Regions from separate parts of the Dorea sp. YH-dor226 genome, predicted to be linked through region 2. Evidence: riboswitches for the same ligand, from Rfam matches in the RefSeq annotation. Region 2 holds a riboswitch; the other holds the start of a gene.
The links. A riboswitch is a leader RNA that binds a small molecule or an ion and turns the genes downstream of it on or off. The one in region 2 is predicted to bind cobalamin.

Region 1 (16,040 bases), on a different contig from region 2:
ATTGGTATCTTTTTTATATCACCATGCCCTTCCAAGGTGACTTACGTCAAATCTCCTCTTGGAATTGAAAAAAGTGAGATTGACAAAGTGCTGGCGATCAAAGAAGTATACCCTATCCTTCTGGAACATATGACACACGATGAATCTACACTGAAGCCATTGGCAGCTTCCGGTCGGATTGGAATCGGATGGGGCAATGCAGGCGGAGAATGTAATGGACTTCTCACAGATAATCACCTTGCATGTGATGGTATTATGAGCGCTCTCAGGGTACTGAGTGATCTGGAAGATGAAAAGTTCCACGGGCTGAAATTCGTAGAGCTGAATGCCTGTAACGGCGGCTGTGTAGGAGGTCCTCTGACCGTCGAAAATCCATATATTGCAACTGCAAAATATAAAAAACTACAGAGAAACCTTCCTGTCTCAAGATCTCATCTTAAGGATTACAATAATGTAGACTATCAGTGGTCCACCTACGTAGAATATGAACCCGTCTTTCGGCTTGGCACCTCTTTCAGGGAAAGTTTTGAAATGATGGGAGCCATAGAAGAACTGACAGAACAACTTCCCGGTCTGGACTGCGGATCCTGCGGTGCACCATCGTGCAGAGCACTGGCAGAAGATATTGTCCGCGGCAAGGCAACCAAAAATGACTGTATCTATTCTTTCCATGAATATATCAGCACCCTGTCCAAAGACATCTCCGATCTGATGGCATCTCTGGAACAGGAGCAGGATGCAGACATCAGAGCAGAGTCTGCTCAGACACTGAAAAAATACATCCAGACGCTGACTGCTGAAATTGAAAAAAAGGAGCAATAATTATGATAACTGTTCAAACGCTGACTGATTCCGGAATCTTCACACTGAAAACCCCCGGTGATCCTTCCCGGTCCATTGAAAAAGTATTCTGTTGCGACCTGCTCAGCATCGCCATGAGCAAGGCCCCGGAAAACGGAGCCTGGGTGACTGTTATGGGAAATAAGAATACCATTGCAGTTGCTTCTCTGACAGATATATCATGCATTATTCTTGCAGAAGGAATCCAGTTCTCGCAGGAAGATCTGAACTGTGCTGAAAATGAAGGCATTGCAGTCTTTTCCACCTCACTTCCGATCTTTGAGGCTGCACTGAAAGTACAGGAGATCCTGTCATGATTCCGTTATATTATGATCTTCACCTTCATTCCTGTCTGTCTCCCTGCGGAGATGACGACATGACTCCGGCAAACATCGTGGGCATGGCCGCGGTCAAAGGACTGGATGTGATTGCGCTGACAGATCATAATTCCTGTAAAAACTGCCCTGCTGCCATGAAACATGGAGAGGAATACGGGGTGACTGTCATTCCGGGCATGGAACTGACCACGTCGGAAGAAGTTCATGTTGTATGCCTGTTTCCAGAGTTGAAAAATGCAATGGATTTTGACGAATATGTCTATGAACGTATCCTTCCGATCAAAAATAAAAAAAATATCTTTGGCGAACAACAGATTATGGATGAATCTGATCAGGTTACCGAAATTGAAGAACGACTTTTGATCAGTGCTACATCCATCTCATTTGATGAAGTTTTTGACCTGGTGAATTCTTATCAGGGGATTGCATATCCTGCACATATCGACAAGTCTACAACCAGTCTGTTATCTAATCTGGGATTCGTTCCGCCTGACAGTTCCTTTACCTGTGCAGAGATCACAACCTATGATCACCTTCACCGCATACAAAAAGAGCATCCCTACTTTTTACGCTGCAGCATGATCAGCTGCTCGGATGCTCATTATCTTCCGGATATCCATGAGCCGCATTATCAGCTCTATGTCAAGTCCCGGAAGATTCCTCATATTCTGGAAAGTCTTTCCCGCCATCCGCACACATAAAGATTCCCTGTGATATGGCGGGAATTTCTGACAGATGATTTATTCACGGAACCGATATCCAACTCCGATCTCCGTCAGAATATATTCTGGATTTGCAGGATCTTCTTCAATTTTTCTTCTGAGTGTTGCCATAAAAACTCTCAGATTTCCGGCATCAATATCTTCCGCATACCCCCAGATTTCTTTAATAATATAATTATGAGTCAGTACCTTGCCCCGATTTGCGATCAGCAGAAGAAGGATCTTATACTCTATCGGCGTCAGATGCACTTCCCGATCCGCAACCTCTACAATTCTTTTTTCATAGTCTACCGTCAGCTTTCCGGTATGAAAAGCAGTCTGTATCTCCTCTGTCCGCGCACGGTTCAGTTTTCGGAGACCCACGCGGATTCTCGCCATTAACTCTCCCATATGAAACGGCTTGGTGACGTAATCATCTGCTCCCGCATCCAGAACCTGAATCTTCTCCTGTTCCTCCTGTCTTGCAGAGACAACAATGACCGGAATATCCGATATTCCTCTGATACTCTGAATAACCTCCATTCCATCGCCGTCAGGCAATCCCAGATCCAGGATTACCAGATCCGGCTGATTTGCATAAAACAGGCTGATTGCTTCTTCCACTGTTCTGGCAGTATAAAAACCATAATCTTCCTTTTTTAATGCCATCGATATAAAGTTCACAATATACTTGTCATCTTCCACAATTAATATCTTTTTCTTTTCCATCTTCTTCTGCCTGCTTTGCCGGGAGCCAGAATACAAATCTGGCGCCTCCGTTTTCCCGGTTTTCCTCCCATATTTCTCCGCCATGTGCAGTTACCACTGCCTTACAGATTGCAAGACCGAGCCCGATTCCGCGCTTTTGATCCGTGCTTTTATCTGATGTCGATACAAATTCATCAAATATTCTGTCCTGTAACGACTCCGGCACTCCCTCTCCGTCATCTTCAATGATAAAATATACACGAAGATTTCTGTATTTTACCTTTAACGTTATCTCTCCGTCTTCCTGCGTATGCTTGACCGCATTGTCCAGAATGTTAATAATCACCTGCGCGATCATCTTTCCATCCATCTCCGCAACGATTACTTCATCGGGTAATGACACTCTGTAATGACGCCTGTCTTTTAACCCTATCACATGACCGGAAGCCTCGTTAATCACGTCATCCACCACTTCCGGGCTTTTGTGAATATACGTCTGACCGCTCTCAATCTTTGTCATGCTCAAAATGTTTTCCATCATCTTCATAAGCCACATGGACTGCTCCATAACATCACGGATCAGTTGCCTGGACACCTCATTCTCCACATGTTCTGAATCCAGGAGAATGGCGCAGTCTCCCATAATCCCTGTGAGTGGTGTCCGGAAATCATGCGATATACTTCGAAGCATGCTGCTCTTCATGTGTTCCCGCTCTACTTCAACCTTAATCTGCTCCTGCTGTGTGTAGATCAACTCCCGATCCAGCGCAATTCCAATCTGATTGGCAGCCGTCTTCACGATCAACTCCTGTTCGACACTTAATCCCTGGTTGTGATTCAATATTTTCATGATACCGATCTGTTTGACAATTCCTATGATCGGAAACATCAGATAATCCTTAGACGTATATTCATTGCCCGTTCCTGAGATGACCGTATCATCCTGAAGTTCAACCACACATTCAAACCCCGTATACTCGTAGATACAATGAATTCCAAGCTGAATAATATTCTCTTTTCCGGTTACATTGATAAACTGCTCCGACATTTCATACAGCCGGGTCGCAGTCTCTTCATTTTTCTTTGATATAATCAGCTGTTTTTGAAAACGGACTGCAAGACTGGAAGAAATCAGTGATGCAATCACAAAAAATACCATCAGCGTCATATCATTCGGATTCATAATGGCAAATGTATGAACCGGCACCGTAAAGAGGTAATTAAAAGTCAAAACACTGATTGCCGCACCAATCAGGCCATATTCGTATCCTCTGGTACAGGTACTGATCATCAGCACTCCCACCATAAATACCATCAGGATATTTTCTTTCTCTACCCCAAGGTAGTTCAACAAAAGACATACGACATCTGCAAGAAACAGAATCACTGTCATCCGTATGATATAGATTAATTTTCGGTTTGATTTTAATTTTTCTAACATAAATATCTTCTCTTATCTGCTGTTCCCCAGCATTTTATCCACATCTCTCTTCAGACCAATCACCATAAGGTGATCCTCCGCTTTCATAACATAATCGGCTCGCGGAAGCAGCTGAAGATGTTCGTCCACTTTAATCCCAAGTACACTGACATGGTATCTGGACCGGATATCCATATCCCGGATACTTCTTCCAACCCAGCTTCTCATCGGCGATATCTCGAAGATCGAGTATCCGTCTGCCAGTTCAATGTAGTCGAACACGTTATTGGTACTGTGTTTTACTGCCAGACGTTCTGCCACATCTTTATCCGGATAGATGACTTCGTCTGCTCCGTTTCTCAACAGAAACTTTGCATGAATATCCCGGTTTGCTTTACTAACCACATATCTTGCTCCCAGATCCTTCACAAGACTTGTGATTTCTAGACTGCTCTGGAAATTCGACCCGATGCACACAAAGCAGACATCAAAGTTTCCTACCCCCAGACTCCGCAAAACCTCTTCATTGGTGCAGTCCCCGATCTTTGCATTGGTAGCGATCGGAAGCAGATCTTCTACCTTTTCCTCCGCCTTATCTACAATCATCACTTCATTTCCAAGACGAATCATATTTTCACACAGATGATGTCCCAGTCTTCCAAGTCCAATAATCAATATTGATTTCATATCTTCCTCTCCCACACTTTCGTTATCCTATTGTAATTGCTTCCACCGGTTCTTTCAAGGGTGACTTTGCTCTGTGTCCTCTGAGAGACAGTGCAAACGTCAATCCTCCGACCCGCCCGCAATACATCAGAAATATAATCACCCATTTTGAAATCCCGGTGAGTCCTCTGGTCATTCCCGTGGACATTCCCACCGTACCGATTGCAGATACGACTTCAAACACAATGTCCATCACCGGTTCCTGCTGAATCGCAGTCAATATCATAACTGCAGCAACGATCAGAAACAGATTGGTACACATAACGGTACTTGCCTTCCGAATTGAGCCCTCATCCAGTCTTCTTCCAAATATATGGCAGGAATCTTCATTTTTCAGATTGGCACTGACGTATACAAGAAGTACCACAAACGTTGTCGTCTTAATTCCTCCTGAAGTAGAGCCCGGACTTCCTCCGATAAACATCAGAAGAATCGTAACAATCTTACTGCTGTCTGAAAGTGCGGCAGTATCTACGGTATTAAATCCTGCCGTTCTTGCAGTCACGGACCCGAACAGGGAACAGAATATCTTCTCCGATCCGGACATGCCGGCAAGCGTCCGGTCTGCTTCAAACAGATACAGAAGAATCGCACCGGATACGATCAGTATCGCCGTCGTCGTAAGTACAATCTTAGTATGAAGACGATATCTGGTAACATGGAACTTATGGATCGCAACATCATTCCAGACAAAAAACCCGATTCCGCCAATAATGATCAGGAACATGATCACAATATTGATTACCGGATCTCCGTCATACCATGTAAAAGAACTGTAGGCTTCCCTTGTTCCCATCAGGTCAAATCCTGCATTACAGAAAGCAGATATGGAATGAAAGATTCCGTAATAAATCCCTCTGACCCAACCAAAATCTTTCTGAAACCTAAGTGCAAGAATGACAGCACCCGTTCCTTCAAATACCAGCGTTCCCTGCATGATTTTTTTTGCGAGACGTACAATTCCGCCAATCTGCTGAATATTGACACTCTCCTGCAGTGTTCCCCGCATGACCAGCCCGATCTTGCGATGGAGAATAATCGCAAAAAACACTCCGATCGTCATAAACCCCAGTCCACCTATCTGAATCAGCAGCAATATAACACATTGTCCAAACATCGTCCATTTCTGATATGTATCTGCAATTACCAGTCCCGTCACGCAGGATGCAGAAGCAGAGGTAAATAATGCGTCAATAAAGGGAGTCACTTTACCATCTCTGCTTGCAGCCGGAAGCATCAGAAGCATCGCTCCGATCAAAATAATCAGCAGATAACCAACTACGATCATCTGTGTCTGCGTCAGTCTTCGAATCTTCATCTTCATGCCACCCCTGCCTCATTTCTCTGAAACATTCCTTCCAACTGCCGGGTAATCTCAGCATTTTCTTTCAGAATCCGAATATGAAAACGATCATACATCGCCTCGTTCAATCTGTCATTACAGATTCCATATACCTGTTCCGTATGATACATCTTCTGAATCAGTTTACAGATACAGAGATTGTCCTCGTCAGACTCTGACGCTGCAACGACCAGACAAATATTATTCCATTCTCTGCGAATACCGATCTCTTCGATCACAATCGGAAGCAATCCGTGATTTCTTACCCATTGTTCCAGAAGCTTCATCCGGCTTCCGCTTCCAAATAATAGAGCGCAGGCTTCCCCGCTCTGCGCTTCTTCATCTTTCAATTTCTGCTTTTTGTCTTCCGTAAGCCAGCCATCCAAGCGGAATGTCAGATAGTATCCATACGCTCCCGCAGCCACCATAACCAATATCAATATCATATTCGTCAACATATTATCACCTTCTTTTTCTACCTTTATCATAAAGGATTTTGTATTAAGAAGGTAATAATATTCGCGTATACGTATTAAGATTATATTTAGATGACTGTTCTTTTCGTCTTTTTCAGCTTTCCCATACGCTCTGCCATAAGCAAAAGTTCTTTCATTCTCTGATTACAGGAGCCGATCTTTACACCGGCATCCAGTATCAGTTCACATTCTTCCATCAGGGAAATGGCTTTCTGATACGCATGGTCACTGACCGGCTGAAAGGGTTCTTCCGTCACAACCTGAACTGCAAGAAGTCTGGCAAGCTGGTAATCCACATCATTCGTATACAGAATTCCCGCTGCAAACGGAATATTCTCTTTCTGAAGCCTCCGGTAGACCGGAATCCCCGTCCCGCAGGAAGATATTACAAATATCCGCGGCTTTCCTTCCGGTCTCGGCAGTTCAATACTGCCAAAACAAGGATCAAAATATCCATTATCTATCTCGTACAGATCACGGAGCAGATCTTCTTTGAATATCTCTTCCGGGGTTCCGTAATGGGATATTGCATCCCCCTTTACACAGAGAATTTTATCTGAGATCTTCTGTGCAAGATCAATCTCGTGCAGGGACATGATCACTGTAATTTTTTTCTCCTTTGCCATCCTTCTTAAGATTGCAAGAAGCTCCAGTTTATATCTTATATCCAGATAAGAAGTCGGTTCATCCAGAATCAGGACCTCCGGTTCCTGACAGATCGCGCGCGCCAGAAGTATCCTCTGACGCTGCCCGTCGCTGATCGCATCAAAGCTCAGATTCTGAAGTTCTTCTGCATGTACTGCTGCCATCGCTTCATCCACTTTTTCTTCATCTTCCGCAGTCAGTATTCCCAGCTTACCGGTATACGGATAACGACCGGTTGCAACAATATCACGACACGTCATCAGTTCCGGTTTCATCCGTTCTGTCAGAACAACTGCCATTCTGGTAGATAGTTGTCTGTATGAGAGGTCTCTGAGCTCATCCTTCTCTACATATACACTCCCGCAGATTGTCTTAAGCTGCCGGATGATACTTTTTAAGATCGTCGACTTGCCGGCCCCGTTTGGACCAATCAACGTCACGATCTCTCCTTTTTCTATTCCGATATTGATATCCCTGATCAATGGAATTCCATGATAACCGACAGTCAGATTCTGCATCTGTACATAATATTCTGCCATCTTCTACCTCTCTTTCTGCCGGTGAAGCATCATAAAGATGACAACCGGAGCACCAAAAATTGAAGTTACCGTACTGATATTCAGCTCCGTCGGAGCAAAAGCCATTCTTGCGATCAGATCACACATCATACAGAATACAGCCCCGCCGAGGAAAGTGCCGGGAATTACAATCAATGGTTTTGCTGTATGAAGTGCCTGTTTTACAAGATACGGCACTGCAATTCCCAGAAATGAGATCGGCCCCGCAAATGCTGTCACACATGCCGAAAAGACACTGGATAACAGAATCAGAGACACGCGGAACCACCGGATATTCACGCCCATACTCTGTGCATAAGCTTCTCCCAGTTGATACGCCCCGATCGGTTTCGACAATAAAAATGTCAAAATCAGCGTCACTCCTACCAGTAACGCAGCCACCTTAACATTACTCCAGTTCATTCCCGAAAAGCTGCCCTGTGACCAGCCATGCAGATTCACGATATCAGAATCATCTGCAAAGGTCACAACAAAATCCGTAATTGCAGAACAGATATAACCGATCATGATCCCCGCAACCAGAAGCGTCGCCATATGATTCAGTTTTCCGGACATCAGAAGAATGAATCCGGTAGAGATCAACGCTCCGACAAACGCTGCAAAGATCAAAGTATACGATGATATCGCACGATAATATTTCAGAAATACGATCATCGTCAGTGCCACGACCATCTTCGCTCCGGAAGAGATTCCCAGTACAAATGGTCCCGCGATCGGATTCGAAAAAAAGGTCTGAAGAAGAAACCCCGACAAGGACAGTGCCCCGCCAAGAATTGCTGCCATCAGCACTCTTGGAAGGCGGATCTTCCAGATAATATTCATTGCAACAGCATCACCCTCATGGCAGAATAATATTTTCACGATCTCCGGTAATGTAATCTGTACATTTCCAGTATTGATATTCAATACCGTAATCACGCAGAAACAGACCCCCAACACTGTAAAGACCAGAATATATCTGGATATCCTCTGTTTTTTCTTCTCCATAACCTTTTCCTCTTTTTCCCATCCGGCACATGGGCCGGCTTAATTCACATGGTACAAAAATGTCATCTGGCTTTCATCTCCATCTGTAAGCATCAGGTGAATATCTGCGATCAGATTTCCCACAATATCAGTAGCCTGATAAAGATACTTTCCAGTACACCAGACATTGCCTTCCTTCACCGCCTTAAATTCCTGAAACAGCTCATCCTTTGCAGTCAGATCTTCGATACTCTCAATCGGATTGTCGATACTGGAATTATAGATCAGATAATCTGCATCCTGTGCAACCGCATAAAATTCTTCCATCGAAAGATCAACTGCTGCGCTGTCACTCTCCTTGTTCTCCAGATCTTCGAACACATATCTTCCTCCTGCAATCTCTATCATCTTCGGGATGTAATCTTCACTCTTTCTGACTACCACTGTTCCATTTGTACTGACATAGAAAAATGCCACGGTCTTTTCTGTATTTTTGAAATCTTTCAACTGTTCTATGATCTCTGTCTGCTCAGCAAAAAATTCTTCTGCCACCGTCTCCTGATTCATCATAGCCGCATAAAGTTTCACCCATTCTGTTCTTCCGAGCGGATGAGACTCGTAGCTGGAACGGTCAATGAATACCGGAATATCAAGATCCTCTATCATTTCCTGAACCTTCGGGGTATGTAATATCATGGTAGATTCAATCGCCAGATCGCACCCCTCATCAATCAGCATCTCATAATCCGGCTCACTATACTTTCCTGCATATATGATATCCCCGGCTTCCATCGCTTCCACCGCATGTTCAATATACCATCCGGAAGCCTGTGTTCCTGACATTCGTATAGCTCCGATCGAATCGATCGCATCAAACAGTGCCATGGCAGAAGTTGCTGCCAGATAGATACAGTCCAAAGGCTGTTCCAGAACAATGATATCGCTGTCAAGCTCTTTTGGAACATCACTTTCCTCCGGCACGATCAGATACCTTCTGTCATTATGCACATCAATCAGCTTATATCCTTCACGATAGTAATACACATCAAATGCTTCCGCATAATCAAGTTCCATTGTACGCTCATATTCCAGCCCCTGAATTACAGGTACCTCTTCTTCCTGTTCCGAAGCATCTGTGCTGCCCCCTTCCCCCTGTGCGCTCTGACCGGTTGAAGTATCTTCTTTTGCCTTACAGCCGGTCAGAACACCGGCTGTCATCATAGTTACACAAAGCATAACACAGATCAATTGGTAAACTTTTTTTCTCATCATCATGTCTCTTTTCTCTTACTTCGCATCTTTGCAGGCTGCATCGAATAATTCTGCGGCCTTCTCTTCACAACCGAACAATGCACCGTAGACTTTCACCCACTCTTTCTGTGCAAGTTCTTCCTCTTCATCTGCCGAACGATCTACAAACATCGGAAGTTCCAGAATCGTATGCCTTTCGATGATGGCATCCAGAATCTCCATCTTCTCTTCCTGCTCCTCCTCGTCTTTCGGAAGCAGTTCTGATGGGAAGATACTGAGATCACATTTACACTTCAGTAAAGCTTTATAATCCGGATCATCAAAAGATCCCGCATAGACGATCTCTTCTTTACCCAGCGCTTCTGCAATCTTTTCTGACGGACAATCTGCTTTCTCATATCCAATGGCCGCAATTGTTTCCAGAAGTTCCAGATCTTCCATTGACAGAAGAGCTTCCTCGGCCGCAGCATATACATGCTCTGCAGGTTTTTCAATGACAATCATCTCTTTATCCAGACCTGCCGGAATCTCTGTATCTTCCGGTACGATCAGGTATTTCACAACATTTCCGTGATAAAGCTGTACAATTGCCTCCTGCGAAGGTGTCAGTTCTGAATCTTTCTCATCCTCTGTCGCATCTTCGGAATCTGTTTCTTCGTCCGTCTTTTTCTCGGGATCTCTTAGCGTATCCTTTGTAAGATCAATCTCCAGAAGCGTAATGCCGCCTTTATAATGATAGATTCTGAAATACTCAGCATATGCAATCTCTGTTTCAGATTCATACTCCAGCCCCAGAATCTCAGGTGCCTCGTCATCAAGCTTTTCATTGCTTCCGGCCATGCCACTTACATTCATTCCATCTGCTTTTGCCGCCTCGGCAAGATAGATAAATATTGTATATGTGATTTCATGTGCAGCAGACATGGCTGTTGTCATACCGATGATCTGATTATTCTTATTCAAAGCAACCGGAATCACAAATGTTGTGGAACCATTTCCCTTTGAGCTTGGATAGTATACATTCCCGTTTGCTTTGACATATTGATATTTATCACTTCCAAATACCAGAGTTGCATACGCTTTTCCTCCTGTAATCGTCACTTTGTTACAGGAGATACCTACTCTTCCGGTTCCGCCTGACCATGAGAACTTATCCGGAGTGTATACTCCATCCTTTAATGCAGTTTCACTGTTCACACGTCCGGTTCCTCCGCTTAAATCAGACTCATATTTTGACTCTGTATCCGGAGTACCATTGTTGGCAGATGAATTGCCGGTTCCACCTGACGGTGTGTTCCCTGACGAATTTCCTCCCGACGGATCTTCTGTCGGTGTATCATCTCCCGACGGCAGTTCCTGCTTTTCCATTCCTTCTGTCAGGAAAGTCAGCTTACGATCATACCACAGATCTTTACTGATGGAATGTGCTGCAACTTCAATCTCTGCATCCAGACCTGCTACCGGTACAATATATGTATATTTTCCTTCCGAATTTACAAGAAACGGAATCATATCCTCCGCCGGAGCATTCTCTGCTTCTTTGGCAGTTCCCATATACAGTTTGTCATATCCGGTGCCACTTAAAGTAATCACCGCGCTCATATTACCGTTCTCAACAGTAAGCAAGCAATTGATCACTTTAAACATACTCGCACTGGATTCCACATTCATCCGGTATATACCATCTTCTACAAATTTTCTGGCATTTTCTGAATGTATTGTCAAAGTACGGTCATACCATGTATCTTTGCTTACCGAATGTGCTGCAATCGCAACTGCTGTATCAAGGCTGCTGACCGGAATCTCAAACGTATATTTCCCCGTCATATCCGGTACGTAGGAAATGAGCTCGGATGCATCTGCATTTTTTGCTTCCTCAGCAGTTCCCATATAGAGCTTGTCATATCCGGTACCACTTAAAGTAATCACCGCGCGCATCTGACCCGTTCCTGCAATCAGTACACAATCTACAACTTTAAACATGGAAGAACTGGTAGTTACATCCATATGATACATACCATCTGCAAGTGCAGGTGTTCCCGGTTCCTCTTCTCCCGGTTCTTCTTCCTCACCAGACTCTTCTCCGGGATTCTCTCCCGGGGCCGGTTCTGGTTCCTGGTCTGTAATCGGAGTACTTCCCTCAGGAAGTGTAATATGGATCGTGTAATTCACCCATCGTTCCTGACTCATTGCGGTTGTCAGCGCTGCGATCGACAGATCACAGTTCAGATCCGCCGGGATCTTGAATGTATTCTTCCCATCAATCATTTCTGATGTATATTTCGTTCCATTTATCTCAACTGTTGTATACTTGTCACTGCTAAATACGATCCATGCAGTGATATTTCCTTCTTTGATCACAACCTTTTCGCAGGTGATCTGTACCTTTCCGGTGCCCCCGGTAAAAGTAAATTCTGCAGGAAGATATTCCCCGTCTGAAAATACAGTGGTCTTTCCGAATACATCTGAAGTCTGTACCGTATTCATACTCTCTTCTGTCTGCACGTCTTCAGGCGGATCTTGCAGAAGACTTTCCTGTTCTTCGTCCGCTTTTTCGTCTTCTGTCTGCAATGTCGGTTCTTCACCCTGAACCACCGGATTTTCTTCCTGAATCGCCGGCTCTTCTGCCACAGCCACCTCTTCTGTCCGGATACTTTCCCCGGATTCTCCGGAATCCTGTGCCCGGACTGCCGAGATCGGAGTCACCGTAAGTGCTGCTGTCAGGAACAATGCCAGCAATCGTTTCGTGTTACGCTTCATACTCTTCTTTTCCTCCTTCTTTTCAACCGAATCCTTTCGTATACACCTTTACATAGATGTACGAAAAAACGCCTTCTTACGAAGGCATCTGTAAGAGGGCGCACGAATGACTTATATTACATTCATGTACGACCAATTACTCGTGGCCTGGGACTTATCATCTGATCTGTCCCGTGTACACTACAGGCAGGTCTCCTGACTTGCAGATCCACACATAAGAAGCTGTCTTCCCGATCTCTCAGTGACATATCGGCTTCCCTGTTCCCTGCTCACAGTGACGAGTTCGCACAGGATTTGCACCTGTTTCCCTTTTCACCAGTTGCGACAGACTCTATCGAACTGACACCTGCAGTTTTATATCAAGTGTAATATATCATATTCACTTCCATTTTTCCAGTGACATCAGAAAGAAACTGATCAGAAGAAGACCACAGGAAAACCAGATCATATGAATGCCATACGTCGCAGACAGATTACCTCCGACACCGGCACCAATTGCAAATAACAGAATAATTCCAAAATAATAGAAGCACTGCCTGAGCTGTTCCGGTTTCTTTTCTCTCAGATACACGGACAGTGACGCAGTTCCGCTTCGAAGGTTGCCGATACACATGGTACTTGCATAAGAGTATCCGTCTACCTTACGAAAACTCTGTACCTGCATGGCACATGCAAAAGAAACAAACACCGTTGCTGCCATATTATATCTGACGGGAATAAATCCTACCAGAAACAGGATTGCAATCTCAATCAGTAAAACACCCTGACGCCAGTGCAGCCGTTTTGCATATTTATAACGATGCTGTATCTGCTCTGCAATCAGAACCCCCATTGCAAATGCAAGCAAAGGAAGCAGATACCGAAATGCTGCCTGCCATTCTCCTGCCATAAAGTGCTGACTCATCAGCACTACATTTCCTGTCTGTGCATTGGAAAATACTTCTTCTCTTGTGTTATACGTATAAGCATCCTGAAATCCTCCGGACAATGCAAGAAACGCACTGTTGACAAATGCTTCTGACATCTGTTTTCTGGAAAGGATCTCCCGGATCTTCCCCGGCTTATGTTTTTCATGTTTTATTTGCATCTTATCGTTCTCCTGTCATTTCTATCTTCTGTCATTTCTATCTTCTGTCACTATTATATCCGTCATCAGACAAATGTCAAACAGGGCCGTTTTTTAACAGCCCTGTTCGCAGAATTACTGATTATAATTATTGTATTTCATTCAGTTTAATGACAGTGTCTGCTGCAATTGGCACAGTCCCCTCCGCATTGCAGAGATTTTCCGTCTTTTTTACGCTTTATCATGCTGCGTACAGCCAACACGGCTGCTCCCGCCAGCAACAGAGACACGATGAAAGTTCCCATAATCCGGCACCTCCTGGTACTTCTCATCATATTACACACTTATCATTCCTGCAATACTTTATGTCCGTTTTTCAGGAAATCCGTCCGTTTTCCATCTCATAAACTGCATCCGCCACATTCATCGTCGATTTCCGATGAGATACCAGTACCACCGTCTGATATGGGCATTTATAATATTTCTGTCTTGCTGCACCCTCTATGTTCTCAGAACTCCCCGTCATTCTTTGGATTCAGACCATACACTTGGCGATGTATGAAAAATCTTATAATTTTACCCTTACCTATCATCCAATTTCTGTTCTCTCATATTATCTATCCCATCTTACGGGGTTTATTTTACTTTATTTTCAATATATGCCCACTATCAACTCATCAAGCTATATTTCCGCTTTTTTGCAGGCTGAAATATATCTTTCTCCTTTCAATCTGTTTTGTAATGTTCCTTCATTTTTCCAGATAATCTCTGATTCTGTCAATATTATAAAGCGGAATATTCGTCATCCACTCCTGAGCACGATAATCTGACATAGATGTCCTGACTGCATATTTCGGTTCGTATTTATCACAAAATGCCTTTAGACTCTTTGCACGAAGATTTTCCTCTGCTTTGACTTCTACCGGAATCACAGATGTTTTTCCCTGCAACAGGAAATCAATCTCCCCTTTTGAATTAGCGGTAGAATAATAATAGGGGTCTATTCCGACTTCTGAAACCAATTGCTGAAGAACATACTGCTCCGTTAATGCTCCCTTAAATTCTGTAAAAATCCGATTTCCATCAATAATCACCCTGGCATCAAGATCTGCCATCGCAATCAATAAACCTATATCCGCTAAATATATCTTAAACGCATTAAAATCTACATATGCTTTCAATGGCAATGATGGTTTATTCACTCTCTGAACTTTATGAATTAATCCACAGTCAAGCAGCCACTGAATTGCAAGTTCAAAATCTTTTGCACGTGCTCCTTCTCTGACCTGACCGTATATATACTTTTTATTTTCTTTAGCGAGCTGCATCGGAATAGAATTCCAAACAAGATTCAGTCTCGGAACAAGCGAAACTTCCGCATGCTTTGAGAAATCCTGCTGATAATAGTCAAGAAGATTCTTCTGAATTTCACGAACCTTATTCCAATCTCTGGTGTCAACAAATGTCTGCACCACTTCCGGCATTCCTCCCACATAATAATATTCACGTAGCCGGTCAATATATTTTGATTTAAACATCGTCACCATCCCGATGTCTGTCCCCTGTAACAGAGACACAAACCGTTCTTCTCCTAGAGCACAAAGGAATTCCTGAAAACTCATTGGGTAGAGATCCATGAAATCAACTTTTCCGACCGGGAAAGATGTTCCTTTATGCAATGCGATTCCTAAAAGCGATCCAGCTGCAACAATTGCATATTCCGGTGCATTTTCATAAAAATACTTTAAAGCGGACAAAGCTTTTGGAACTTCCTGTACCTCATCAAAGATCAGAAGTGTACTTTTACTGTCAATTGACACTCCTGTCTCTGCACTGATTGCAAGAACGATTCTTTCAATACTAATCTCACCATCGAATACCTGCTGCATCCTTGGATTACTGTCAAAATTCACATATGCAACTTTTTCAAAGCACGTATTCCCGAATTCTTTCATGAGCCAGGTCTTTCCAACTTGTCTGGCTCCACGGATAATCAGCGGCTTTCTGCCCTTTTTTTCTTTCCATTCTTTCAGTTTATCCAAGGCGAATCGTTTCATAATATCCCTCCGTCCTACAACACATTATATGTCTTTATTCTTAACTTTATACCTGAAAATATTCTTAGTCAACACTTTTAAGGACGTATTTTTGCAATATTGTACATTTTTAAGGACGTTATTGGTAATTCTACTCTACATTTTCTTCCAGGATATTCTTTAATGC
Region 2 (16,040 bases):
CCATATGTAATACTCCATGTCAGATCTTTGAATCTGATCTGTAAATACATATTTCACATTCAGCCCAATCGCTGTTAACTCACAGGCCGCTTTCACCGGTATGTAATCCAGTCTCTGACCAATCGCAAAGGTTTTTTCTCCTGCGATTTTTTTTACTTTTTCTGCTTTCTTTTTTGCAGCCTGATAAAACCCATCTGTCTCCAGCGTACAATGAAGTCTTCGTTCTAACTCTTCATAATTATGCCTGATCGTATCTGGATCCATAGATTCATTCCAGAAAAAGTATGGAACATGATACTTTTTTTCCATCATTTTTGCAGCTCGCAGATGAAAAGCGCTTAGCACGATATTCAGGCAAGCCTCTCCCATCTCATCAAATTCATCAAGGGTCTTACATTGCCTGATTTCACGAACCTCGTATCCTGCCTTTTGAAGAACCTGATAAAAATCCGTATTCGGATCAACTATTTCCACATGTCCCAACAGGTTCACAATCTTTTTCTTTGGCTGATGCGGATCTGCCTGAATCAGACTGTATACCATCTCCGGAAAGAGATCCGTATGTTTGATCTTATTATCCGCAAGAATCGGGAACATCTCCACCACACCAAAGCGGATTCCATATTGCTTCATGAGTCTCTTTCGGATGGCTGTATAATCAGAATGTATCAGTCCATCAATACAGGTAACTGTAATCGTAATCACTTTCGGCTGAGGATTAAGTTTTTCCAGCAGCTCCTGGATACATTTCCATAAAACGTCCGCAACACTCCCACTTACAATCTCCTTTTCTGACAAAAAAAGACTGTATACTCCTTGCGTATACCCGTTCAGTTTCAGATCAAAATCACAGTGTCGCATACAGGCTAACGGTGCAAGCAAAATATGTATCGATTCCGGAATGAATTTTGCCGTACGTGACAGACCACCCATTCCTCGTTCCCCCGCTCCCAGACACCGGAATCCTTCTCTTTGAAACCTCAGTTTATCTGCTTTATCCGTTTTTTCTTTGTTCAGATATGCAATAATTTCATCTAATTTAAAACATTTAATTTCTGTCATTTTTTCATCTTATTCCAGCGATAATGCTCCCGTATTACAGATCCTTACACACGCCGGTTCTTCTCCTCTTCCTGTTCTTTCAGAACAGCCATCGCATTTGACCAGTTTCCCTTCCGCATCAAAACGCGGCACATCATATGGGCAGGCTCTCTCGCAGGCCCGGCAGCCGATACATTTTTCCCGGATGGGAATTACAAATCCTCTGTCATCTCTTTCCAATGCTCCCACCCTGCAGGCTTCCATGCATTTCGCATGCTCGCAGTGGAGGCAGCTTCTGGTAATGTAACTGACAAGTCCGGTTCGTCCGGAAGTTCTTTTTTCATAAATTCTTGCGGATACCGCATGTTCTTCTGTCTCAGGATAATGCTGATCTATACATGCCACTACACACGCAAGACATCCGGAGCAAAGTTCCGGATTACATTTCACCCTACTCATATTCCTTCACCTTCTTCTCTATCCTGCAGCAATAAGACTTATATCCCGGAAATCCGGAGATCGGATCCAGATACCTGTCATCCACCAGATAATTAATATCCTTCTTTCCGGCTCCGTGATACACGTTCACAACACCCGGAAGGCAGGAAGAATCGATATTTATCGGAAGCTCCATAGCACCAACCGGCGTCTTCAAGATGACTTCTTCCCCATTATCCAGCAAAAGCCTCTTGGCATCTTCCGGATGAATATCAATCACCGGTGCTTCTTCCAGGTTCGCAAGCCACGGAAGTCTGTATGTTCTGGAATGAAACAGCTGCGGTTTGCGGCTGCCGGTCGCAAGGATCAATGGGTATTCATCCATCGGAAGTTCCTCCCGGAAGTCTCGATAGACCGGAAGCCCCTCATGTCCAGGTTTCCGACAAGAATTCAGAACCTGCGAAACAAATTCAATCTTTCCGCTCGGAGTCTTCACATTCAGAATTTCTTCTGTCGTTCGGATCTTTGCAGGAGTTTTCGGCGCCATCCCTTCCGGATGTGCTTTCAACTCCGAAAGCGTAATCTGCGTTGGTGCAAGAATAGATTCCAGATATTCTTCATAGCTGTGTACGGCAGGATTTCCCAGAGAAAATCCCAGTCGCTCACTCAGCTCCAGTAAAATCTCAATATCATTTTTCACTTCTCCCATCGGAGTGATTGCCTCCGGCTGATAATACAGTGTGTCAGGCCCCAGGATCTCCACCTGTGCCCGCTCCAGAGATGTGGCAGCCGGAAGAAGAATATCCGCATACCTGCAGGTATCATTCATATACATATCTACATTTGCAAAGAAATCCACACTCTCAAGTGCTTCCTCGATCCGATCCGGCCGCGGCCACATATGATGATTCATACCGAATGCCAGAAGTGTGTGAATCGGGTATTCTCCTTTTCCCTGCAAATAGTCAGCAATACGCGTCACCTGTGTCTCATAATATATGCATTTTCTCCATGCCGGAAACTGTTCATGACTTAAGTCCTGATCCGGATCTACCCTCTCCAGCCAGTCATTCATAAATGTTCCCGAAAGACGCGGACGTCCCGGTCCCGGAGCCATCACGCCTCCCGGCATTCCATAATTACCGGTCAATGCATTTAACAGCTCAATTGCCCGGGCGTTCTGCACACCGTTAATATTATGTACGATCGGGGACGCAGACGTCATGATCGCTCCCGGTCCTTCCGATGCAAACAGACGCGCCGCTTTTTCCATATCCTCTGCCGGAACACCCGTGATCTGTTCCACTTTTTCCGGTGTAAACTCCATCACATATTCTTTATATGAATCAAAACCATATGTATATTTTTCAACGTATTCTCTGTCATACAGATCCTCTGTAATCATGACCCTTGCCATGCCGAGCGCCAGTGCTCCGTCTGTACCCGGAACCGGACGCAGATGAATCTCAGCATGTTCCGTCGTCGGCGTACATCTTGGATCTACTACGATAATATGTTTCCCCTGGCTGGCCGCACTTAAGAACCCTTTCCCGCCTTTGACTGAGTTGCTGTAAAGGGGATTCACGCCCCACACCATCAGCGTTTTGCAGCGTCTGAGATCCGGCTGCGGCATGAACACATTCGATCCAAAACAGCACTTGCACGCCAGCATCAACGCATACGCACAGGTACTGGATTCCGATCCTACATTCGGGGTTCCGTAATGATTGGCAAAATCCGTAAGATACGGACGAAACCACTTGGGATGTCCCACATACACCATTGCGGATCTGGCACCATGTTGCTCTTTTGTCTTTTTCATATTCTCAGCAATGGCATCAAGCGCCTCTTCCCAGCTGATTCGTTCGAACTTTCCTTCTCCACGTTTTCCGACACGCTTCATGGGATAGAGAAGCCGTTCTGGGCTGTAGGTAGCCTGCTTCAGAGCAGCCCCCTTGACGCAGAGACGCCCATCAGAAAAGGGCAGTGTCTTATTGCCTTCCACTTTTACGATTTTCCCGTCCTGCAGGTGCAGATCCACCAGACATGACCCGCCGCACAGGCCGCAGATTGCAGGAGTTATCTTCGTCTCCATTATGCTTCCTCCTTGTTACCGCAACTGATTATGATTTACTGTCCGGTACTCTCTTTGCAATTTCCCGGTTCACCTTATTGCGAAGTGTGATCAGATACATATCTGATTTCGGATATTTCTTAAAAGTGATCGGTTCCGCCAGATCCCCTTCGATCAGTTCCATGACGTATTCCTTGCTGGTCAGAGATTCCAGAAGCTTTAATGCCCGAAGATCCGTAAGAGCCTCATAATGCACCATCATTCGGATAGATTCTTCCGGGTATCCGTCTGCTCCCGGATATACAATAAACGGATCTCCTGCCGGGAAAGCATTTCCTGCATCCGTCACTTCATACGGATTGATGTGTTCAATGGAAAACTGACTGTTATAGAAGTTATATCCCCAATGCAGAATACCGATAATGTCATATTTATACAGTTGAATTCCATAGATTCGATTTCTTGCAGACGGCATGGACATAAAGCGGTTGCTCACTTCATAAAACTGTCCGGTACAATAATACGTCCACATCTCTGTCAGACCATGTTCCAGGAATTCTTCAATCTCATTGTTGCCAGGGATTGGCTTGTCAATTAATCCATGACGATAGAATTCATAACTGGACAACGCATCAAATGTATGGAAACCATCCAGCATATGCCCCAGAGATTCTTTTGCAGCACGAAAGCTTTCCAGATGTTCCTCTCTTGGCTCATCTGATATATGAAAATACGTTACATCCGCAATCTGCCACTCTTTCAGTTTCTCAATCAGCTGCGGCAGAAAGCTCTGGAGAAATCTGGTATATTCGCCTACTGCCGGAGTATGCCAGCCAAAGATCTTTTCTTCTTTTCCATCCACCATTGCAACCACTTTTGGAGCACACTTTGCTCCCCACTGGGAGAACAGATGTGACATTTCAAAATACTCGATTCCACATTTTTTACACAGATCAATCCAGCGCTTCATCTGTTCAAATCCAAAAATATACTCCCCATCTTTTACTTCCACTTCAATCAGCTGAGTTGTCGTACGTTCCAGACCGACAGCCGTATCCAGCGGGGATGTAAAAAGCGGCGTAAGCATCATGTTACAACCACGTTTTACACTTTCCGTAAAATAATTCTCCAGAAGTTTCCAGTGCTCCTCAGAAAACACCTCAACATGGTAATAATCTGCCAGGCAATCTGCATGCATCCATTCCGTATGCATAATCTCCTGCTTTGGAAGGGTAACCCCATACACAGTAAGCTTCTGCACTGCAGAACATACTGTTTTTTCTTCTTTCACCAGCTGAATCTCTATCTCATACTCACCGGCAGGTATCTCTTCCGTCACTTCCACATCGATCCAGAGACTTCTCCACTGATTCGAGCATACGATCACTTTCCCGTCTTTTGGATCTCTCAAAAGATCCGGGTACAGTCCTGACGTTGTTTTCAGATAATTATCATCCACGATTCCGTTCGTCGCCCTTCCGACCGGCACCTGCTCTACGGTTCTGACGCGCACATGATCTGCAATCGGAGATACGACCCTGACTTCCAGTCTTTCCCGCATGAAAAAGTCACCTGTATATGCCGCCTGAAAGGACACAGTCTCTCCCCACAGCGCACTTAACACCTGACATTCCGGACGATATACCGGAGTCTCATCCTGAAAAACTTTTACCAGGGAACTTAATAATTTCATTTCATATTTGATTTCGCTCTGTTTTCTCATCATTTCCTCCCATATCACACTTCTTAAGTTCATAATCATCGATAGTTTCGAACAGCTTCCATAAAATAGTCCACCTGTTCCGGTCTTGCCAGCTCGGGAATATCGCAGCCCGTAGCCAATGTATATCCCTTCTTCGATCTTTTTCCGATCTCGATACAATTCCAGACTGCACTGGTAATCTCCTCTTTTGTTCCGTTCATAACGACCTCCACAGGATCTACATTGCCGGCAATCGGAACATAATTCCCCAGTTCTTCCACTGCCCGGTTCATATCAATGATGTTATCCAGGCTGATCTCATTTAATTCATACTGGCATATATACTTCCAGATACTGTAGGTACTTCCGCACATATGAAGAGATACTTTTTTTCCGGTTTTTTTCAGTGCGTAATCCGTCAGTTCCTTTGTATATGGAAATATAAACTTTTCATACATCTTAGGTCCGATTAATGCCGGATTGGCTACCGGATCTGCCATCGCAATTCCTAGTCCACGGGATGCAGCCTCATCAATACAGCTCCTTTGGGTATCCGTAATCAGTCGCAATAGTCTTTGAACCTCTTCCGGATATTTTCTGCAGTCTCTCAAAAGGCGCTCCACTCCGCGCAGATTCGACGCTATCGTAAACGGACCGCCAATGCTTGCTTCGATCGGAACCATCTCCATAGCTTCCTCTCCTAAAAGATCTGCTACTTGAAAAAACATCTGAATTCTCGGATTTTTCCCGGCTTCTGCAGGCTCCATGTCAGACAACCGATTATAATTCTGCAAATACGGTACATCCGCATACGGCAATCCATTCTCCGGATACACAAAACTGCCTCCCAACGCTTCCGTAATTCCCCGTGTATTAGGCCCGATCACAATTCTGTCATAGCCATATCTGTTAAATGCCACAATCTCTGCATCTGCAATCTTCTTCGGATCATGCCAGAAATCCCGGATACTGATTCCACTCAGATAACATTTCAGTTCTCCCATAAAAGGAACGACCGGCACACGATCAACGGCATCCCCCTTTTCAATCGCTTTTTTTCTTTCCTGCGGCGTCATTTGATCTGCCTTCGGTCTTTCTATCTTCATACAATCTACCGCCTGTTTTTTCTTGCTTCCATCTTACTATTTTCATATCTATTCAGTAAGAAATCATTTATATATAGAACTATCAAAGGCAGAAACCAGCTTTCAGTCTCTGCCTCCGACTTTCTATTAGTAATAATGTTTACAATAATTACATATACTCCCGCAATCCTTTCGGTATCTGTCCCAGCTTTGCTCCTTTTCCATACTTTCTCGCCGCATAGATAAATGCCTCTACATTCGCTTTCGGCGTTCCGATCGGCAGCTGGCACCCGGTATTCAGAATATATCCTGCCGGATTGTCCGCACATCTCATCATACATTCTTTACATGCTTCAATGACTTCGTCTATGGTTCCTTCTTTCATAACGTCAACCGGAGGAACATTTCCTGCGATCCGCATCCGGTCTCCGACCGCTGCTTTTGCCACCGCAAGATCCTCACAGTTATCAATGCTGAAGGAAAACAGTCCTGCATCCGCAAGATCACTCCAGATCGGACTGGTCTTGCCGCAGATATGCGCTCCCGGTCTGGAACCCATGATTTTTTCCGTTCCATCGATCAGTTTCTTAATGTATGGAAGAGAGAATTCATCAAACTGCTTTTTGCTGATCACATCCATACAGGTGACCGGATCTGAAAAATTCGTTCCAACCGGTCCGAATTCATGATAAAATGCGTCAAACCACCGCAGGGAACACTCTACGGTCAGATCCAGAAGCTTATGCAGCATCTCGGGATTTTTTCTGGTATCCTTCAGCACCATTTCCACCGGTCGTACCGCAATCGCTGTCGAGATCGGTCCTGCAACGCTGGTCGTCATGCTGACATCCGGAAAACGGTCTTTCAGACGTTTTGCGCTTTCCAGGATCGGTGCAAGCACCGGATTTTTATACGGATCTGTGACTTCAAGCCTGTCAAAATCCGCATAATCCTTCAGAATATGCTCCTCCACATAATCAATTCCGTGTTCCGGAGCCCGCAGTTTTGATCCCAGCGCACCTCCGATCGTCTTAAGTCCAAGCCCCACGTTAAAACTATCCAGCCCGAACTCTTCCTTTCTCCTTCGAATGACCTCGCTTTTTACTTCAAAGTCTTTCGCAAATTGTGTAGTTGTGAATCCAAAGATGTCTGCCATCGCCGGATCCGGAGCCTGAAGCGTATAAGGCTGATAATCTACTTCTTCTCCGGCATTGTAGGCTTTGATTCGCTCTGCCGCCGTCATCTCATCTTTCTGCTCACTCATCAGTCGTTTCAGTTCATCGTATTCCATAGGCACCTCCGTTCTCGTGCATATATGCCCGAACACATGTTATTTCCATATTTAATTAAAATGTTGGAAAGATCATACTCTCCGTAAAGATTCTTTCATAATTCTCAGTTTCAGCCAGTTCCATATATTCCATCCGGCATGCCAGTTCTTCCACTTCTTTCTTCACAGTTGCAGACATCAGGGACATATATGCACCCGTCTTGGAAGAATTTCCCACATATATCAGCTTATCTCCCACTTCCTCCGGAAGGATTCCGGTGCCGACCAGAGATTCTGCCGGAAGATGTGCACCAAACTGCCCCGCGATCATAACTTTATCCAGATCCTCCATCCGGATTCCCGCTTTATTTAACAGGGCAACGAAGCCGGAAAGAATCGCTCCTTTTGCAAGCTGTACCTGGCGTACATCCCCCTGTGTGACCAGAAGTTCCGGATTCTCATGCAGGATGAATTCCCGCTTCGTCCCGTTCAGGCGAATATAGGGATACCGATAATCATCTTCTTCCAGCTTTTCCTTTTTTACAAATACACCCGTCTTTTTTACGATTCCGGTACGCAGAAGCTCCTTTACCACTGCCAGAATTCCACTTCCGCAGATTCCTGCCGGTTCCTGCTCTCCAATCGTCTTAAGCTCAATGCCCTGTTCTGTGATCCGGACATCCTCGATCGCTCCTTCTGCTGCCCGCATACCGGAGCTGATATTCATACCTTCCAGTGCCGGCCCCGCAGCACAGGAGCAGCAGAGCAGTCTTCCCTGGCTTGCAAGCACGATCTCTCCATTGGTTCCAATGTCAATAAACAGAACATTTCCCTTTTCTTTTTGAAGTTCACACACGTATGCTCCCGCCACAATATCCGCACCAATATAAGCTGACACCTGTGGAAGACAGTACAGTCTGGTATCTGCTGCCGCTTCGATCCCGATATCCACTGCCAGAAGCTTCTGTGCTTCTGTGAACTTGGGGCGATATGGCGATTTCCCGATGGATCTCGCATCCACACCAAGCAGCATGTGCATCATGGTGCAGTTTGCCGCTACATCGATCTCACGAATCGCATTTCGGTCCACAGAAGCTTCCATACAGGCTTCTCCAATCATTGCATTGATGGAATGGACAATTGCCGCCTGAAGCTCCTGAATTCCACTTTCCGGGTGCTCATACTCATATGTGATCCTGGTCAGTACATCCAGACCATAGTGCTTCTGTGCGTTGATCATAGAAGCATTGGCAAGTTCTTTTCCGGAAGCAAGATCGATCAGTGCAGTCACCACAGTCGTCGTACCGATATCGATCACAATTCCATATCCGCCATCATACGGATCTTTCTCAAACGCCGGCATATATCCCTTCGTCAGTACTTCATGCTTTCTTTCTTTCTGAAGAAGTTCCACGGTAATATCCCCCATTACTTCTGTCAGACAGGAAAGTCTGATTCCTGTACGAATTTCCTCCGGCTTCAGTAACTTTTCTTCCGTCTCAGACATGGCCGATACTTCTCCGGACAGAATCCTTACCTTGCATTTTCCACAGATTCCTTTTCCACTGCACGGATTGTCCACAAACACACCGGCATCCAGAAGTGTATTCAAAAGACCTGCTCCCGCCTCGCAGCGGATCACCTGGCCGGTCTGTCGTATTCTTATCTCTGCCATCCCTTATGCCTCCTCTTTCAGGCACTCCAAAATAGACTGCACATTCACAAGCGGAGACTTCATTCCCAGACCACAGGCCGGGGACAGAATATCAGAACCATGTTTCTGACAGCTTCTGGTTAACATCTTAACGCGCGCCGGATCTCCAAATTCCAGTGCATAGGTACTGACATTGCCCATCAGCACTCTGTCATTTAAGTGCTCTCTTGCCTCTTTCATCGGAACCACCGAATCAAAGCTCAGTACATTGCTGTGAAGTTCGTTTACCTCACGATAGACCGGTCGCATCTGTCCACAGATATGTACGATCGTTCCCATCTTTTCCGCCTGCAGAGCATCCAGCAGTCGGTTAATATAAGTCACTGCAAATTCTTCAAAGAACTTCGGTCCCAGGATCTCTCCGGTTCCGCTTGGATCAGAGATTGCGATCACATCGGCTCCCGCCTCTATCTGTGCACGTCCGAACGTGATCAGCTGATCGGTGATAAATGCCATATATTCATGTGCTTCTTTATTCTTTTTACGAAGCTCCTTATAGAAGATCACCGGTTCCATAACGGAACTGGCAGTACTGATCGGTCCGGTCAGATTGCCTACGATCGGCACGCCTGTCGTCTCTTCCTTCAATATCCGGATCGCATCCAGCACAACTTTCGCACGTCCCTTTGTGACATCAACCGGGGTCAGCTTATGAAACTCACCTACAGAGTCTATCACATACTCTATCACATGCGGTTCATATACCTTTGATCCCATATCAACCCTGGCTCCCATTTCTTCTGCCTCTACCGTCATACAGAACGGAACCCCATAATTCTCAAAACAGCCCTTTTCATATACCGCTTTCGCGAGATCTGCCATCTTTCGCGCATCGGTATGCGCCTCCGGAAGATAGACCTGTACCTCATCCATCAATTCGGCAGTCACCATATTCATCATGCCTCCCGGACAAATACATGCCGGACGGTCTGCCTTCTTTCCTTCCATGATCAGTTTCAGTCTCTCTTTTGGTGTTAACATATCCTTCTCCTATGCAATATTTAATAATCTTTTCGCAAGTTTTACAGCTTCAACAGCATTCTGTGAATATCCGTCCGCACCGATCTTGTCCGCAAACTTCTGAGAGATCGGGCCTCCGCCGATCATAACCTTTACTTTGTTGCGAATACCCGCTTCTTCAAGAAGATGAATGACCGTCTCCATACCTCCCATTGTGGTCGTCATCAGAGTTGACATACACACAAAGTCAGCATTCTGTTCTTTTGCTGTATCTACAAACTGCTGAAGAGGCACATCTCTTCCAAGATCGATCATATTGAATCCTGCTGTTTCCAGCATGATCTTGACCAGATTCTTACCAATATCGTGTGTATCTCCTTCCACAACTCCGATCACTCCCGTGATCTTATCATCGTTTGCCACCTCCGGAAGATAAGGACGCAGAATGTCAAGTCCTGCATACATCGCATCAGAGCAGAGAAGAACATCCGTTACAAAATATTCTTCTTCCTCATACAGCTGACTGGCGCGGTTCATACCGTCTACCAGACCCTCCATAATGCCGTCAAATGCAGGATAACCTGCATCCAGATATTCCTGTGCAGCTTCTGCCACATCATCTTCTTCCATCTCCACAACGCCGTCTGATAATTTCTTTAATAATTCCTCTTTTGAGCTCATGTTCCTGCCTCCCACTCTTTATTTTAATTTCACTTCTTTAAAAAGACCGTTTTCTAATTGATATCCTACATTTTTGATACACATCTGGCCCGCAAACTTTGCCTTTCCGATCATCTCGATACAGCCTTCTCCATAGCTCATCGGTCCGGAAAGCTTTCTGTCCTTAAGTTCCGCCTTTTCCGTTCCCAAAAGCGCAAATGTTGTCTTAGGACATAATAACATCAATGTCTTATCATCAGCAAGTATTTCCACCTTCTTCAGAAATTCATACGTAAACTCACTGACCACCTGTTCTGCCATCTTCGGTCCCAGAATACTTACGCCGCCGGAAGAATCTGCATAACTGATCAGATCCACATCATACTTCTTTGCTTCTTCCATGAATCTTAAGATCTGATCTCCCAGTTTCCAGAAAACTTCCTTCATAACTTCCGGTTTTTTGCGCCATCCCTTAAATACATATTTTGCATCAATCAACACATTCAGGATCGTAAACGGACCTGACACCTGAAGAACCACATGCTCTCCCTGATTTCTCAGTTCCTTACATGCCAGCAGTACCTCGTGAATCCTTCCCTTTGAAAAGTCCATCTCCGGAAGTTCCAGAAGCTCTTCCACGGAAGTGCAGATATATTCTTTTGCCCGTGGACCGGTCACCGCATTTCCATAATTGATGATTCCTCCCATAGCTTCCGCCTCAACCGTATGGCAGAACGGCAATTCACAAAACGATGCACCGTCATGCTCCTTCAAAGCCTTTGAAAGTCTCACCATGGAATCACAGTGCAGATATGCCTCCGGGAATGTTAGTTCCAACCCTTTCGTCACCTCTTCACTGATTCCGACGGAATTTCCATAGGTACAATAAAAATCTTTGATTTCTCCCATTCTCTTCTCTCAACCTCCTTTTTTATAAAAATAACGTTCGGATTGCCTGTTCTTTCAATTCACATCCAATCACGACGGCAACTGTATCCTTCTTATCTCCGGCCGCAGTATCCATCTCCTTAATCGATACCGCTGACGGCGTATAATCAAAATGCATCCTTCTTCCGTCTGTGTCTTCAATGATTCCTTTTGCCCGTATCACCTTTCCATAACGTTCTGCCTTTAATTCCCGCAAGATCCTCATAAGATCCGATTCGGATATTGCCCTGGTACCCTGTATAGAAATGCTGGAAAACACCTGTTTTTCAGACCTTGGAAGAATCATGCCCACTTTTCTGTTCCTCTCATGATCTCCCGTCATCTCAACAAGCTCCAGCAAAGCATCGGGATGCATCACTCTCCAGTCTTCGCCATATATGATTGCCTTTGGATTCATCTGCCGAATCCTTTCAATCAGACATTTCTTCTCTTTTAGGGATACAGTCTCCAGATGACTCAGCAGCAAAAGTCCCGCATTCCTAATCTGATCCTGATAAAATGCACCAAACCCGTCTGCATATTCTTCCAATCCTGCCAGATCAACTACCGTAATCAGCTTCGTAATCGTAAGATCCACTCCATCTTTTTCCTTTGCCTGCATACATGCATTTACGATATCTGACAGCCGTCCTACTCCCGACGGCTCAATCACAATCCGGTCCGGCCGAAACGTTTCCGCAATCTCCCGGATTCCCTTTCGGAAATCGATCGCCAGACTGCAGCAGATACATCCGGAGTACAGCTCCTTTACCGGAACATCTTCCGGCATCATTCCCCCGTCCAGCCCGATATCTCCAAACTCATTCTCGATCACGACGGTTCTCCCTTCGAGAAGCGGTAGATATTGATTTAAAAATGTAGTCTTTCCGGCTCCAAGGAATCCGGACACGATCTGTATCTCCATTCCATTTCCATCCTTTTTATCCTTCTCATTACGGCATTGCATACCTGATCTAGATTCCTGCTTCTTTCAGTCCCTTCGGCAGGCATCCCTTTCTGGCTCCTCTGCCATACTTTCTGGCAGCATAGATAAATGCATACAGGTTCTCTCTCGGAACTCCCGGCGGCACCTGACAGCCTGCTGCCAGTGAATATCCCATTGGACTGTCACTGCCTTTCTTCAGGCAGGTAATTACTGACTCTATCACATCGTCAATAGAACCATATTTTAAAACTTCAACCGGCGGAACATTACCGGATATACTCATCCTGTTTCCAACACAGCGTTTTACTTCTTCCAGATCCTCACTGTTATCCACACTCAGCATCGTGAATCCCATCTCGATCAGATCTTCCCAGATTCCTTTCGTCTTCCCACAGATATGAGTCGTCGGCATCCTTCCCGTAATTTCCTTAATTCCATTTACCAGATCCTGCAGATGTGGTTTTTCAAATTCCAGAAACTGCTTTTTACTCAGTACACTGAGAGAAGCGGATGGTTCTGCGATATTGACAGGAAGCGGACCGAATTCCTCTGTCACCGTACGGATCCAGCTTAAGTTACACTGTACACAATAATCCAGCAGCCTGTGCAGTTCCTCCTTATGCTTTACCGTATCCCGCAGGATCTCATCCAGTCTCCTGATAGACGTTGCAGTCGTCATCGGCCCTGCAACTCCATTTCCCGCACCCCATCCGGGAAATCTTTCCTTTGACTTCCGGAAAGTATCGATAATTGCTTCCAGATTCGGACACTTATGAGGATCGATCACCTCCATGCCATCTAACCGTGCATAATCCTTCAATACATGCTCAGACACAAATCCCAGACCATTTTCCGGATAGCGCATTTTGGATCCCACAGCCTCTCCGATCGACTGAAGTCCCACACCAATCCCGATTGCTGCATTTCCGAATTCCTCGTGCATCTTCTCCATGATATCAAAACGAATCTCCAGTGAGTCCCGGTACTGCTGAAGCGTATATCCGTAAAGATCCGCAGTGGTATCCGATCCCACCAGACGATACGGTATATGATCCACTTCCTCTCCCTTGGCGTACCCGATCATACGCTCCATGACTGTCATTTCATCCTTTTGCTCTTTCATTTCCCGAAGGAGTTCCTCATAAGTCATAGTCTTTCCACCTCTTTCGTATAAATAATAAAAATCGGCACAGAAAAAGCAGCGTAATTGCTGCCTTTTCCCCACCGAAAAGTCCGTTCATATATAGCAGGTCTCCTGACTTAACTTCTCTCTCTAATCCCGCCTTCCCTGTATACCGGTGGCAACTGGGATTATCGTCCGTTTCACAGTAGAGCGGGCTGTCCCGGATTCTCACCGGATTCCCTTTTCAATGCACGTGCATCACTATATAGATTACTATGTATATAATAGCATAGGAAAACACCCATCACTAATTAGTAATTCATATATGATTATAGCTTTCATCTATAGCATTCCTTTTGGCATGTATCCTTTTCTGGCCCCTTTACCGTAAACAGCCGCCGCATTCATAAATGCGATCATATGCTCTTTGGAAGTTCCTACCGGTGTCGTACATCCCGGACAGAGATTATATCCGCATGGATTATCTCCGGCTTGCGCAATACACCGTTTTACATGTTCTTCAATATCTTCGATCGTTCCATCTTTCAGCACATCTACCGGTGACAGATTGCCACTGATTGCAATCTTATCTCCATGCGCATCTTTTAACTCCTGCAGGCTTTCACAATTATCCACCCAGAAACCACTGACTCCGGCATCAACCACCTCCTGCCAGCGATCTTTGGTATTGCCACAGATATGAATGGATGTTCCCTGCTGAAATTCATTCATTCTCTGTACAGCCTGTTTCAGATAAGGCAGGAAAAACTCCTGAAACTGCTTCTTGCTCAGAAGATTCCTGGATGCCATCGGCTCTGACAGCATGAATTTTATTCCCAGCTTCTGATTCATGTCTTTACAACATTTTACAATACAATCCGTACTGAACTGAAGCAGACGATGAGCTCCTTCTTTATTTTTCACGGTTGCTTTTAAAAATTTTTCCGTTCCGATCAGACTGGCGGCCGTTGTCAACGGACCCGCAAGACCACTTCCAAGAATTCTTTCTTCTCCAAATCGTTCCTGAAGCCGTTCAAATGATTCCACAATAATTGGAAATCTTCCGTCTTTTTCTATATTCACAAGTTCCATATTATCAATATCCGCAAAAGAGGTCAAAGCCGGCTCTGCAATATAGGACACATTCTTCTTTGGATACTCCAGTTTTGTTCCAAGCGCTTCTACCAGCGTTCTAAGCCCCAATCCCACTCCCATGTTATCCGCATGGAAATCTTCTGCAAGCCTTGTCTCCACTTCAACCATTGCATCAGCCGAAAAATAGTAATCACAGATATTGATTCCATACAATGGAGGAGCTGTTTCTCCGGCACTCAGAGAAGTCGGAATCCTGTCAACTTCTTCCCCTCTGGCATATGCCGTCACTCTTTCTTTCGGCGTCATTTCCGGTTTGATCAATTCCATCTTTATTCCCCCTAAACTCAACAAAACAACATCATAAATGGTACAGTAATGATAGAAAGCAGCGTCGACATCGCAAAAAGTTCAGACGCATAGACTGCATCCTTCCCGTATCTGAGTGCAAATAAACTTCCCGTTACCCCTACCGGACAGGAAGAAGCCAATATCATTACCGTTTTAATGACATTGTCTACCGGTAAAAAGTAAAACAACCCGATCAGCACCATTGGCATAACAATCAGCTTTACAAAGCTCAGCCAGTACAATCTGGCCTTTTTAAATGTATGTTTCAGATCTGCCTGTGCAATATTAATACCCGCCACCATCATGGCCATCGGTGTATTCATATTTGCAATCATTTCCAATGGTTCTTCAATAATCGCAGGCATCCGGATCTGCAGAAAAAAACATAATACACCGAAAATAATGGCAATGATTGTTGGTGATGTAAATACCTTTTTTAAAGATTTGACATCCATTTTTCCGGACATCACGATAATTCCATGTGACCATAACAGAAAATTGGCCAGGGCAACATATGCCGTCATATAAAATACACCATCTGCTCCAAATATTCCCTGTGCCATCGGGATTCCAATAAATCCGCAGTTCGAATACATGATCGCCACATGCTCAACTGCTGCATAATCCTGATTCTGTTTCCGCACCACAATCTTACAG

Region 1: linked by a shared signal. The riboswitch ahead of ABE547_RS13195 (hypothetical protein) and the one ahead of ABE547_RS06300 (uroporphyrinogen decarboxylase family protein) in region 2 are both predicted to bind cobalamin.

What each region holds. Positions count from the first base shown of each region.
Region 1 is NZ_JBDOHS010000020.1:22,475-38,514, forward strand. It holds gene ABE547_RS13140 ([Fe-Fe] hydrogenase large subunit C-terminal domain-containing protein) at 1-822, shown strand, start outside; gene ABE547_RS13145 (DRTGG domain-containing protein) at 828-1,157, shown strand; gene ABE547_RS13150 (PHP domain-containing protein) at 1,154-1,879, shown strand; gene ABE547_RS13155 (response regulator transcription factor) at 1,919-2,608, opposite strand; gene ABE547_RS13160 (ATP-binding protein) at 2,574-4,028, opposite strand; gene ABE547_RS13165 (TrkA family potassium uptake protein) at 4,041-4,694, opposite strand; gene ABE547_RS13170 (TrkH family potassium uptake protein) at 4,717-6,057, opposite strand; gene ABE547_RS13175 (hypothetical protein) at 6,054-6,533, opposite strand; gene ABE547_RS13180 (ABC transporter ATP-binding protein) at 6,620-7,735, opposite strand; gene ABE547_RS13185 (iron ABC transporter permease) at 7,739-8,761, opposite strand; gene ABE547_RS13190 (ABC transporter substrate-binding protein) at 8,801-10,015, opposite strand; gene ABE547_RS13195 (hypothetical protein) at 10,028-12,751, opposite strand; cobalamin riboswitch at 12,919-13,116, opposite strand; gene ABE547_RS13200 (YoaK family protein) at 13,131-13,775, opposite strand; gene ABE547_RS13205 (FeoB-associated Cys-rich membrane protein) at 13,985-14,122, opposite strand; gene ABE547_RS13210 (hypothetical protein) at 14,194-14,343, opposite strand; gene ABE547_RS13215 (ATP-binding protein) at 14,567-15,874, opposite strand; gene ABE547_RS13220 (DUF2325 domain-containing protein) at 16,005-16,040, opposite strand, start outside.
Region 2 is NZ_JBDOHS010000005.1:112,223-128,262, forward strand. It holds gene ABE547_RS06245 (nitrogenase component 1) at 1-1,062, opposite strand, end outside; gene ABE547_RS06250 (4Fe-4S dicluster domain-containing protein) at 1,072-1,500, opposite strand; gene ABE547_RS06255 (molybdopterin-dependent oxidoreductase) at 1,493-3,574, opposite strand; gene ABE547_RS06260 (DUF4091 domain-containing protein) at 3,603-5,276, opposite strand; gene ABE547_RS06265 (uroporphyrinogen decarboxylase family protein) at 5,312-6,361, opposite strand; gene ABE547_RS06270 (uroporphyrinogen decarboxylase family protein) at 6,510-7,631, opposite strand; gene ABE547_RS06275 (ASKHA domain-containing protein) at 7,687-9,285, opposite strand; gene ABE547_RS06280 (uroporphyrinogen decarboxylase family protein) at 9,289-10,305, opposite strand; gene ABE547_RS06285 (corrinoid protein) at 10,315-10,965, opposite strand; gene ABE547_RS06290 (uroporphyrinogen decarboxylase family protein) at 10,984-11,853, opposite strand; gene ABE547_RS06295 (GTP-binding protein) at 11,876-12,838, opposite strand; gene ABE547_RS06300 (uroporphyrinogen decarboxylase family protein) at 12,846-13,967, opposite strand; cobalamin riboswitch at 14,045-14,221, opposite strand; gene ABE547_RS06305 (uroporphyrinogen decarboxylase family protein) at 14,283-15,362, opposite strand; gene ABE547_RS06310 (AEC family transporter) at 15,380-16,040, opposite strand, start outside.